Regions from separate parts of the Bradyrhizobium sp. 604_D8_N2_3 genome, predicted to be linked through region 2. Evidence: riboswitches for the same ligand, from Rfam matches in the RefSeq annotation. Region 2 holds a riboswitch; the other holds the start of a gene.
What was found. A riboswitch is a leader RNA that binds a small molecule or an ion and turns the genes downstream of it on or off. The one in region 2 is predicted to bind cobalamin.
Positions count from the first base shown of each region.

Region 1: another riboswitch for cobalamin. It lies ahead of AB7245_RS24480 (TonB-dependent receptor domain-containing protein); the one in region 2 lies ahead of AB7245_RS16115 (TonB-dependent receptor).

Region 1 covers NZ_JBPWPM010000001.1:5,145,820-5,151,427, forward strand. Annotated here, with positions in the region: gene AB7245_RS24480 (TonB-dependent receptor domain-containing protein) at 1-1,392, opposite strand, end outside; cobalamin riboswitch at 1,507-1,720, opposite strand; gene AB7245_RS24485 (hypothetical protein) at 1,796-2,017, opposite strand; gene AB7245_RS24490 (hypothetical protein) at 2,146-2,403, opposite strand; gene AB7245_RS24495 (hypothetical protein) at 2,506-2,718, opposite strand; gene AB7245_RS24500 (hypothetical protein) at 2,871-3,047, opposite strand; gene AB7245_RS24505 (adenylate/guanylate cyclase domain-containing protein) at 3,174-4,910, opposite strand; gene AB7245_RS24510 (lytic transglycosylase domain-containing protein) at 5,237-5,608, shown strand, end outside.
Region 2 covers NZ_JBPWPM010000001.1:3,397,178-3,402,785, reverse strand. Annotated here, with positions in the region: gene AB7245_RS16120 (PepSY domain-containing protein) at 1-1,152, opposite strand, end outside; partial or broken gene AB7245_RS16115 (TonB-dependent receptor) at 1,165-3,536, opposite strand; cobalamin riboswitch at 3,652-3,853, opposite strand; gene AB7245_RS16110 (histidine phosphatase family protein) at 3,925-4,497, shown strand; gene cobT (nicotinate-nucleotide--dimethylbenzimidazole phosphoribosyltransferase) at 4,504-5,556, opposite strand; gene cobF (precorrin-6A synthase (deacetylating)) at 5,567-5,608, opposite strand, start outside.

The DNA.
Region 1 (5,608 bases), 1.7 Mb from region 2:
AAAGGTCGGATGCTCTCCAAACCGCTCGTTGTCGTCCTGCCGGACGTTGGCCGTGAAGAAGACTCGATCCCGGAACTGGGACTGCAGCTCCATATATCCGGCCTTGTTGACGTTTTGCGCCGAAACCGTCGCCGTTTGCAGTGTTTCGGTCTCATGCTCCGCACCAATGATGACATTGTTGTTGGGCGCGAGCTGGGTCGTGGTGTGCCAATCATACTTGACGCGGTCGCCGGTCGTGATCGTGGCCATCGCGTTGCCGGGCGAGATGTTGTAGTTCCAGTGATTGGTGTAGTTGACGCCGAAATAGCTTTTCATCCGGTCGTCGAGAGCGGACCAGACCGCCTCCCCGCGCGTGAAGAGCTGGTGCACCGTCTGCGTGCTTTGCGCGGCCGCGGGAAAGCTCGCGGATGTGACGGGATCGAAAGTGTCTCCGGTAAAGCGCAGGGTGGCGTCAGTATACCGCGCGACGCCGTTGAGCGTCAGGTTTTCGCTCAATTCGGCGCCAAGCTTCGTCGAATAGGTCATGTTGTCGTAATAGTTGCCGATCGCCTTCTGCCCCGGCGGCAGCAATTCGACCGGTGTCACCGGCACGTCGTTCGCGTGGAAATGCGCGACGTTGAAGGCATAGTTGAAGTGGTCCTGTGAACCGCTCAGACTTGCAGTTTGATTGAACGTTCCGAACGAGCCTCCCTCGACCGAGCCGGTGGCGCGGGCGGGACCGTCGCCCTTCTTCGTCACGATGGAGATCACGCCCCCCAGCGCGTCTGCGCCGTAGAGACCGCCCTGCGGACCGCGCAGGACTTCGATCTGCTGAATGTCGGAGGTGAGCAACTGGCCGAAATCAAACGAACGGTTCGGGTTGCCGGGATCGCTGACATCGATGCCGTCGATCAGGACCTTGGTGTGGTTGGAATTCGTTCCGCGCATGAAGATCGACGTCTGTCCGCCCGGACCGCCGGTCTGCACGAGGTTCAGGCCAGGAACCGCGCTCAGCGCATCGGATGCGGTCCGGCGCTGATCGCGCTCCATGTCTCTGGCGGTCAGAACCGTCACCGAGCTCGCAACCAGATTGGTCGGAGTGACAACGCCCGTCGGACTGACGACGACCGTCGGAAACAGGTTGGCCGCGGATACCCCGGCAACCGGGGGCGACGCCGGCACCAGCTCGGGTTTCGGCAACCGAGCGACGCGCTGCCGCTCGGGCTTGTCCGGCGCAGGCCGCGCGACTTGCGGCTTGGCCGGACGCTCGGTCGGCGCGACCTCGACCGGCGGCAGCAGATCGGGCGATGCCGATTGCTGGGCCTGGGCAATGGACAGATCGAGCGAATACAGGGAAACGAACGCGACAACGCCGGCGCGGAAGCGCCTGGCGGCAAAGACAATACGGGACACTCTTGTAACCTCGGTATGACGTCAGTGGCACGTCACAGCGAACGAGGTTTCACGGCAGAGCGTTCGATTGCTCCGGTGAAGCTAATGTCTGTACTCCCCGACCGACATCTTCGCGTGTGACCACGGCTGACGGCAGGTCTCCTGGCTCGCGGGTCGTTACCTTACGTCGCCTTCCCAGGACCGAGATTCCCAGTGGCATATGACGAAAGATTCACCGCTTACAGTTGCGGGGGCAGCCGTGGCGTTGAGAATATCCCGGTATCGGGAAAACCTCGCACCACGTTCCCTTTTGATCTCCGTGAGGAGAACCGTCACCGGCCAATCTACGGGGCGGGCAAGCGGAGAGTCAATCGGCCGGTTGCATGACGGGCAAAGCACCGCACCGGAGATTGAGCCGGCGCAATCAGGCCGTCTCCCGCTCCGAACGCGTCCTGATCATCGCCCGCTCGCCGGCATCGACGAGCTGGCCGATGCCGGTGCGGCCTGTGAGCGCGCAGCGGATGATGTTCTCGGCAACGGACCTGCGAAAGCAATGGTCCTCGCCGACCGGGCGATTGCGGCAGACCCGATCCAGCGCCAGCTTCATGTTGATCCGGGTGCGGGTGTCGAAATGCTCGCTGATCATTCGCAGGGCCTCGGTGCGTTGATGTCGGAGCGGAAACGCGTCGGCGTAGGCCGGGTTCCAAAAAAGGACCGCGCAAGGCGTTGCGCAGAGCCGACTACGCCCGATCTCTTGGTCCTGTGACGGGCGGGCTACGCCCGACCTCTTGGCCGCTGGGCCTGAGCCCAGGCCGCGGTGACGTCGCGCAGCGGAGCGTCGATGCGCCGGATCGGGGTCAGCTCACCGGAGGCCGAGATGATGGCGGTCTCCTCGCGGCGACAGCGCGGGCATACGAAGCGGACCTCGTGCGGCGACGAAGACCAGCTCGAACGTTTGACGTTGGCCGCCATCGGCCATGCATCGCAATGCGAGCACGACACCAGGAACCGACCGGGATCGAGCATACCCATTCCATAGGACTCCGCGTCCTGCCTGCCGCTTCAATGACTAACCCATGTGAATCGTTCCGGTGCCCGAGCACCCTCAGCGCTAGCTCCAGCCAGCGCCGCCGCTCAGTGGGCACCCTTGAGGGTGCATGACGTGGTGCAGGTGACGGTGTTGCCGTGGTCGCACGCCTTGCAGGCGGCAACGCACTGGTTCATGTCGCGGGGATTGTAGGAGCTGTAGTTCCGCATCGCACAGACCGGGGTCGAGCCGGTGATGTCCTGCTCCTGGTTGCAGGCGGCCGTCATGAGCGCGAAGATGAGGACTGCGAGAAGGCGCATGGGATTGCCCTGGTTAGGAGCGGCAAAGCGACGTCAGCGAGATGCGCTGCACCGCAACGGACCTCGGCATTCCCAATGCGAGCAATCATGATCGCGACGCTCGCATCCTCAAAGGATGCGCGCCAAACATTAAGAACGGATTGCAGGTGGCGTCAGGCCGCGGCCTTGGTCGCGATCGCCTTCCGCATATCCACCGCCAGCTGACGGTACTGCTCCGAGAGTCTCAGATAGAACTCGCGCTTGGTGCTGTCGGTGGCGAGCTTGGCAATCAGCTCGCATTCGGCGGTGAGCGTCTCGAACCGTTCCAGCCTGTCATGAAGTTCTGTCATCGGCGTGTCCCCATCAAACGCCACAAGGGACGTCAAACCTAAGCCTGAGAAATAGGTCACGGCGAACATCGTTATCCAGTAGAAACGTTTTTTCCAGCAAGGGCGGTGCAAGCCCAGCAAGAACGGCTATTTCTGCTCCAGCCGCCAGGCACCATCCCAAGCTGCGTCCGGCGGATTGGCCTCGAACTGCGCGATGCGGCCGAGCAGCGTGCGCGAGGGACCGTCGCCGGGCACGGCTTCGAGCGCTGCATTGAACGCGGCGCGAGCCTCGTCGAAGCGTTGCGCGCGGTAGGCGGCGAGGCCTTCGGCGTAGCGCGCGCGCAGGCTCTCCTGCGGGACGCTGAGCCCGTGCGCCTTGCTCATCACCTCGAAAATGGCCTGCGTTGCGCTTTGGCCGGCCACCGCCAGACGATCGATCTCGCGCAGCTCGAGGTTCGAGCCGATCGCGTCCGCCGTCGCCTGCGCGATCAGGATCCGCGTGCCGTAGATCTTGTTGACCAGTTCGAGCCGCGAAGCGAGGTTCACGGCATCGCCCATCACGGTGAAGCTCATCATCAGCTCGGAGCCGATGCTGCCGGTCAGGACCTCGCCGGTGGCAATCCCGATGCGCAGATCGCAAGGGCCTGGCATGGCGCGGATGCCGAGCAGGTCAGGCAATTGCTTCTGCAACGCCGGCACCTCATCGGCCATGTCGATGGCGGCGTAGCAGGCGAATAGCGCCGGCTCGTCCTCCTCAATGAAGGGAGGGCCCCAATAGGCCATGATGGCATCGCCGATATATTTATCGATGACGCCGCGATGGCTCCGGATCGGCGCGGACATCACCGTGAAATAGTGGTTCATCACCTTGACGAGGCCGCGCGGGGTCATGCCCTCGCTCATCGAGGTGAAGCCGCTCATGTCGGAGAACATGATCGTCATCACCCGGCGCTGGCCGTCGATGGCGACCTCCGGGCGGTCGATCAGCCCCTGCGCCACCTTGGGATCGATATAGCGGCCAAAGGTCTCACGGATCCGCTCGTTGTGCCGCAGCTGCTCGATCATGCGATTGAAGGCGGCGGCGAGTTCGCCGATCTCGTCCTGGGTCGAGACCGTGATGGTCTTGTCGAAGCGGCCCGCCTCGACCTCGCGGGTGCCGGCGAGCAACAGCCGCACCGGTCGCGTGATGCCACTGGAGACGAGGAGCGCGAAAGCAAATCCGACCACCGCCGCGAGGATGGTGACGATGCCCGAAATGATCATCGCCTGGCGCTGGCGACCGATCACTGTCGCCGTGCTGGCGAAGACCTGCTTCAGCATGTCGGCGCGGATCGCGTCGATCTTCTGGTTGAACTGGTCGCGTATGGTGTCGAGATGCTCCAGGGTCCCGCGCGCCTCCGTCATCTGCTTGCCTTCGACCTGCTTGAGGAGTTTTGCGTGGTCCTCATTCATGTCGTGACGTAGCTCGGTGAGAGCGGTTTCGATGCGGGTCTCGATCCGCGCCAGCCCGGCATTGTCGGAAGGCGTCCTCTTGTCGTCGATGATCGCGTTGATGTGCGTGCGCGCGGCCTCGCCTTCCTCGTCGATCTTCCGATCGGCCTCCTCGAATTCGCGCAGGCGCGCCGCATAGGCCTCCTCCTCCGAGGGGGCCTGCATCTTCATCATGACCATCCGCCGCAGCGCCACCGAGCGCTCCAGCGAGCGGATGTTGGCGCGCGCCAGATGGCCGTAGGCCGGAATGTAGCGATCGGTCAGCTCGTCGAGCAGGACACCGACCTGGCTCGACATCACCATCGAAAGAATCGCGGTGACCAGCATCAGGACGATCAATCCGAGGGCGATCCCGACGATCTTGCGCCTGATCGACTGGTTGAAAAGTGGCATGAGCGGTGGGGGTAAGAGCTGAAAGGATCGGTTGGGAACTCAATACACCGGATTTGGACGCGGGAACACGCGCAATCTGGCCTTCGCGGCGCCCTGAACCGCGCGCAACCGTCGCGCGAGCCCTATTCGTTAACAAAGGTTGAAGGCATCACCCTTTCCGCCATTTCGGAAGTTCCCGAGTTCCCATCGGTATTTTGCCGCATTGTTGAAGGAGCGTGAGGACTGCGAAACGATGTCGTGGCATCGTTTTGGGTGTCGTCTTTGATTCTCAAGCCGCATGTCGTCGCGGACCTTGGTTTGTAGTGGTTTCGCAGGGGGACCATCGAATGAACCAGTGCCTACGCTCGCTCGCGTGTGTCGTTGCCGTGGCCGCATTGGCCCTTCTTCCTGCCGAGCTGGCAGCGAAGAGCAGTCACAAATCGTCGGCGTCGAAGAAAACGCATGAGACGAAAGCCGGCGGCAAGCAGCGTCACGCTGCCGCGAAGTCGCGCCACGGCAAGCATGCCGACGCCAAGCGCAAGTCCAAGAAGGACGACGAGCCCTCGGACAAGCCGGCGCCGCCGCCGCTCACCGGCGACCTCGCCGCGCTGAAGGACGCCATCGATCTCGCGCGCAAGGGCAAGACCGACGATGCGAGCGCGGCGCGCGACCGCATTGCCGACCCGGCCGGACAGAAGCTCGCCGACTGGTTCATGCTG
Region 2 (5,608 bases):
GACAACGGAGTGCGCGGGATAATCGTCATTGTCGGCTAGAACGGACGGGGCGCCACAGCCCGGCGCAAGGCGCGTCGTCAGGTCATGGACATCCCTCTCGCCGAGGAATGCCACCTGGCGGCTGCGGATCGCCTCCCCCGTTTTGGTCAAGGCCTGACTGGCGAGGCCGGTACGGTCGCGCCGGTAGACAACACCGTTGACGGCGAACCATTCGACTTCGCGAGCCGACGGCTGACCGACCGGTGGGGCCGTCGTCCAGTCAGGCGCGGCATACACCACGCCCGCTTCGGTCGGGGTCAGTTCCCCGCGCGAGAACAGCCGGCCGTGATCCATCGAGAGCCAGCCACTGAAACTCCAGGTCAGCACGAAAACGGTCGCGACGAGACCAATGATGTGATGCAGGGCGTGCCAGCCGCGATAAGGCGACGAAACCCCGCGCCCTCGAATCCTGATCCTGATAGTTCCAAGCACCGCGCCGAGCGTCGCGGCGATAAAAGCCACCAGCGACAATGTCGAGACCACCCGATCCCAAAGGGACCAGTTGCTCCTCAGGACCGTCGGATAGATCCAGTGCAGGACGCTGCCGGCCCAATTCCAGCCGCGTTCGCTGCGGGTCGTATCCAGCACGACTTCGCCGGTGCGCGAGGAGACATAGACCTCGGTTCCGGCCGCATCGCCAAGAGCGACGCGCAACAGAGGCCGGTGTCGATCAAAGCCGTTGGGTACGCTCCATTGATCATAATCCGCGCCCGAAATCATCGACGCCCGCGCGGCATCGAGCCCGCGTTGCCGGGCATGATCCCGCGCGATACCGACCGCGACGTCGGCGGACGTCACCGATGCATCCCGTCCGTCGGAGGCATGGACCGCACGCACACGCGACGGGTTCGACACGACATAGACCGGCCCGTCGCTCCGCTGGACCAGGCGAACGCGCGTGGCGTCCGCGATCCCGCTCGCGGCGACGGCCTCCGCGACCGCAATCCTCACCGCTCCGCCAGCCACCGGCGCGAGCCCGGCAAAACGTTCCGCTTCCGCCAATGACGGAAACGGGACGAAGTGCATCACGATTCCGCTCGCGAACCACATCGCGAACAGCAGGCAGAACGCGATCCCGAGCCAGCGATGCAGCAGCACGATCGCGTTCATCATGTGGTCAGCGCCCTACCATTTGAACGCGGCCGAGAGCTCATAGGTCCTGGGCGCACCGAGCAGGATCTGGTCGGGATAGAACGGATCGCCCCAGATCGCGTAGCGCTTGTTGGTGATGTTGCGCACGCGGAAGCCCAGACGGGCCTGGTCGACCGCGTTGAACACCGTCTTCGGGATGTCGACGAAGGCGTAGACGTCGGCGACGGTGTAGGCCTTCATCGTCACGACGTTGGCATCGGTGTTGTAGCGGTCGCCGACATAGCGGCCCGTGATGCCGAGCTCCACCGGCCAGGGCGTGAAGAACCGGTACGACGCACCGGCATTGGCCACGACACGCGGCACGTTCGGCGGCGTGTTGCCGGAGAACGAACCACCGGCAAAATTGTAGTCGGCATAGCGTGCATCGACATAGGCGATGTTGCCCCAGAGCCGCAGGGGATCGATCGGGCGTACGGCCGCGGCGAGCTCGACGCCCTTCGACTCCTGCCGTCCCGCGATGTTGAGCTGCATGCCGCCAGCCGCCGCATAGACGTTCTTGCGCTCGATATCGTAGGCCGAGAACGACCATTCCGCCCTGTTGTTCCACAACAGATGCTTGACGCCCGTCTCATAGGTGCGCGAGGTCGTCAGGTCGAGCGGCTGGGCTGGCCCAAGCAGGAAGATGTTGTTGGCTGAGACGTCAGCACCGGTCGCGTACTGACTGAAGAAGGTCAGGCCGGGAACGGCGTCCCAGGTATAGCCAATGCGACCCGTCGTCGGGACCCAGGACTTCGAGAACGGGAAGTTCGCCTTTTCCAGCCCGGCGGCGTCGGTCGAGTTGCGGTCAAGCCCGATATGCTCGACGCGGAGGCCGCCGACCAGCGCGAAGGTTCGCGTGAGCTTCACCCGGTCCTCGAACGACAGCGCCTCGTTGTCGATGCGCGCGGTCTGCTGCTGCGTCGTGAGCAGGCCGTAAAGGCCACGGTCGGGATTGACGAGCGAGACGTAATCGTCCGGGAAGTTGGCCGCGCCTGGCCTGACGAAATCGAGATAGCTGGACGAAAGTGTCGTGACCAGGCGGTTGTCGAAGCCTGCGATATTAGCGTCCCAAATCAGGTCGGTAATGTTGCCGACAAGGCGTTGGCTATGTGCAACATAGAAGCGCTCGCGATCGACCATGTTCGAGTTGGGCAGGCCCGTACTGGCATTGAAAGCCTCGATCTCGTTGTTGAACCAGGTACGCTCCGCGCCATAGGCATAGGCTTGGCTCTTCAGCGTCAGGTCAGGCGCCAGCTTCAGTTCGAAGCCGCCGCGCAGCCACACCTCTTGTGCCACGTTGCGGTTGTCGAGAACGTTGTAATTGGTGTTGAAGGTACGATCGTCGATCGTGATCGCACCGAGATTCGTTTTGTTGAAGTTCGAGACGTAATTGCCCGAAACAATCCCGCTCGTCGCATGCGAACTGCTGAAGGCGACCGGTACCAGCGGTGCGCCCCAATAGGCCTTCGAGCGATCTTCCCGGTACTCGATCGCGCCCCAGATCTTGAGGCTGTCGGAGATGCGGTAATTGAGCTGGCCAGACACATCCAGCGTCTTGGTATTGGTGTCGTCGGCAAAGCCATTGAGCGAGGCGCGGCTGATGTCGAAGCGGTAGTCGAGCCCCTGCAAATTGGTGCTGCCGCCCGAGCCGTAATGGACGCCGAACGAGTTGAGCGAATCCCAGGAGAAGTCAGCGTCATTCCGGATCGGCCCGGTGTGTGGCTGCTTCGTGATCAAGTTGATTGCGCCACCGGCGGCACCTTCGCCCGACATTAGCGAGGCCGGACCTTTCAAAAATTCCACGGCTGCGAGATTGGCCGTATCCGTGATCCGCGAGGTCATGTTCTGCGGACCGATCTTGATGCCGTTGTAGAGCATGTTGATCTGGCTGTTGGTGAAGCCACGCATGGAGAAAGCCGCGGGCTCGGCCGGATTGTCGCCGGAGGTGACACCGACCGCGCCCTGCGCAACCTCCGACACGGTGCGATAGCCCTGCTCCCGCATGGTCTCGGCCGAGATGACCTCGACGGTCGCGGGGTCTCCTGCACGGTCAGGCCGAGGCGCGAGGCGCTCTCGGCAACCACATTGGTGTTGAGCGGCGTCTGCGCCGCCGCGGTCGGCACGACGGGCTTGGCCGCGGCCGATGCGGCCGCTGGCCTGCGCGATGCTGCGCGGCGTGGGCTCTGCGCGTCCCGGGCCGCCGGCTTTGCCGGTTTGCGGGATTGGGCGGGCGACACCTCGACCGGCGGCAGCGGCTCGCGGGCCTGCTGCGCCAGCGCTGCGGGCAGATCGGCGACTGCAAATGAAGTAAGCGCGGCGGAAGCGAGCAGGAAGCAACGCGGTCGTACAAGACGAATGGAAGACACAGTTCGGGACCTCGGTATGACGTCAGTGGCACGTCACAGCGAACCAGGTCCCACCTCCGGCCTTTGAGCCTTCCGATGAAGCCGAATGTCTGTACTCCCCGACCGACATCTTCGCGTGTGACCACGGCTGACGGCAGGTCTCCTGGCTCGCGGGTCAGTACCTTGCATCGCCTTCCCGGGACCGAGATACCCAGTGGCTCGTGACGCAAGATTCGCCGCTTACAGTTGCGGGGGCAGCCGCGGCATTGGGGACAAAATCCCCGCACCGCATTCCCTTTTCATCCCCACTCGGGGAAACCGTCAAAGCCATCTAGGATTACCGACAAGACAGAGTCAATGTGCCGGTGCGACGTTATTACCACCGCGACCAACTTCCTTGGAGATAGGTATGGAAGGCGAGACCTTCCTCTGGCTGATACGGCATGCGCCCGTCGACGGCGTCAAAGGGACGATCCATGCGGCCGACGCGCCCGCCGATCTCGGCGATCGCGTGCAACTGGAGGCGTTGCGGCAGAGGCTTCCGCCAGATGCTGCGAGCTTGGCGAGCCCGGCGCGACGTACGGTTGAGACGGCGCGCGCGCTGGGACTCGAACCCGCGTTGGTGCCCGAATTAAGTGAGCAGGATTTTGGCGACTGGACCGGCCGGCGGCATGACGAGCTCGCGGCGACCGGCGGCGAGACCTATGCGCAGTTCTGGAGCGATCCGGCGCACGGGCGGCCGCCGGGCGGCGAAAGTTTTGAGGATCAGGTCGTGCGCGTCCGGCTGGGTCTCTCGCAAATCGGCGCCGGCTCGGCAACGCTCGTCGTTCACTCCGGCACCATCCGCGCCGCGCTCTGCATTGCGCTGGATCTGACACCACAAGCGGCCCTGCGCTTCGTGATCGATCCGTTGTCACTGACCCGGATCGACCGGCTCGCCACCGGCTGGCGCGTCGTCGCGGTCAATCAGCGCGCGGCTTGAGCCGGGTCAGGCCGGGCGATCCGGCACATTGGCCTGCGCGAAGGTCGCCATGCCGTTGTGAAGGCTGCACGCGAGCCGCACCAGCGGCAGCGCGATGGCCGCACCCGATCCTTCGCCGAGCCTGAGATCGAGGCTGATCAACGGCTGCACGTTCAGCGCACGCAACACCAGCCGATGCCCCTGCTCCGCCGATTGATGCGACGGCAGCAGGAATGGCTGGCACGACGGGTTCAGCCGTACCGCCGCCAGCGCCGCCACCGATACGATGAAGCCATCGATCAACACGGGAACGCGGGCTTGCGCAGCCGCAATGATGGCGCCGCAAATCGCCGCGATTTCGAGGCCGCCGACGGCGCACAGGATTTTTTCCGGCGAAGCGCCCGCAATGCCGTGATGCGCAATCGCCGCATCGATCACACCCGCCTTGTGCGCGCGGCCGGCCGCGTCGACGCCGGTACCGCTGCCCGCGATCTCCTCGGCACTGATGCCGAGCAGGCTCGCCGCAATCGCCGCCGACGTCGTGGTATTGCCGATGCCCATCTCGCCGAAGATCAGGAGATCGGGCCTGCCGGCTGCCGCGCGCGCGACTGCGCGCTGACCGGCTTCGAAGGCGAATGCCAGCTCCGTGGGGGTGAGCGCTGCTTCCACGCTGAAGTCGCGCGTGCCGCTGCGCGGCTTGTCGGTGACGATTCCTGCCATCTCCTCCTGTGCCAGCGTGCCGGCGTCGACGACCTCCAGGCCTGAGCCAAGCTCACGCGCCAGCACCGAGATCGCGGCACCGCCCGAGGCAAAATTCGCCATCATCGCGATGGTCACTCCTTGCGGATAGGCCGACACGCCCTGCGCGACGATGCCGTGATCGCCGGCGAAGACGATGATCGGCACTCGCGCAGCGCGCGGTTGCTCGGTCGCCTGCAGGCCCGCAAGCTCGACCGCAAGCTGCTCCAGCCGGCCGAGCGCGCCGGCCGGTTTTGTGAGTTGCGCCTGACGCGCGAGCGCCGCCTCGCGATGGACAGCGGAGACCTCGGGGCATTTCCGGGTGACCCATTCGGGGAGCATGCTGCCTCGCTTACGGCCTGCGCTTGAGAATGTAGCTGTCCATGATCCATCC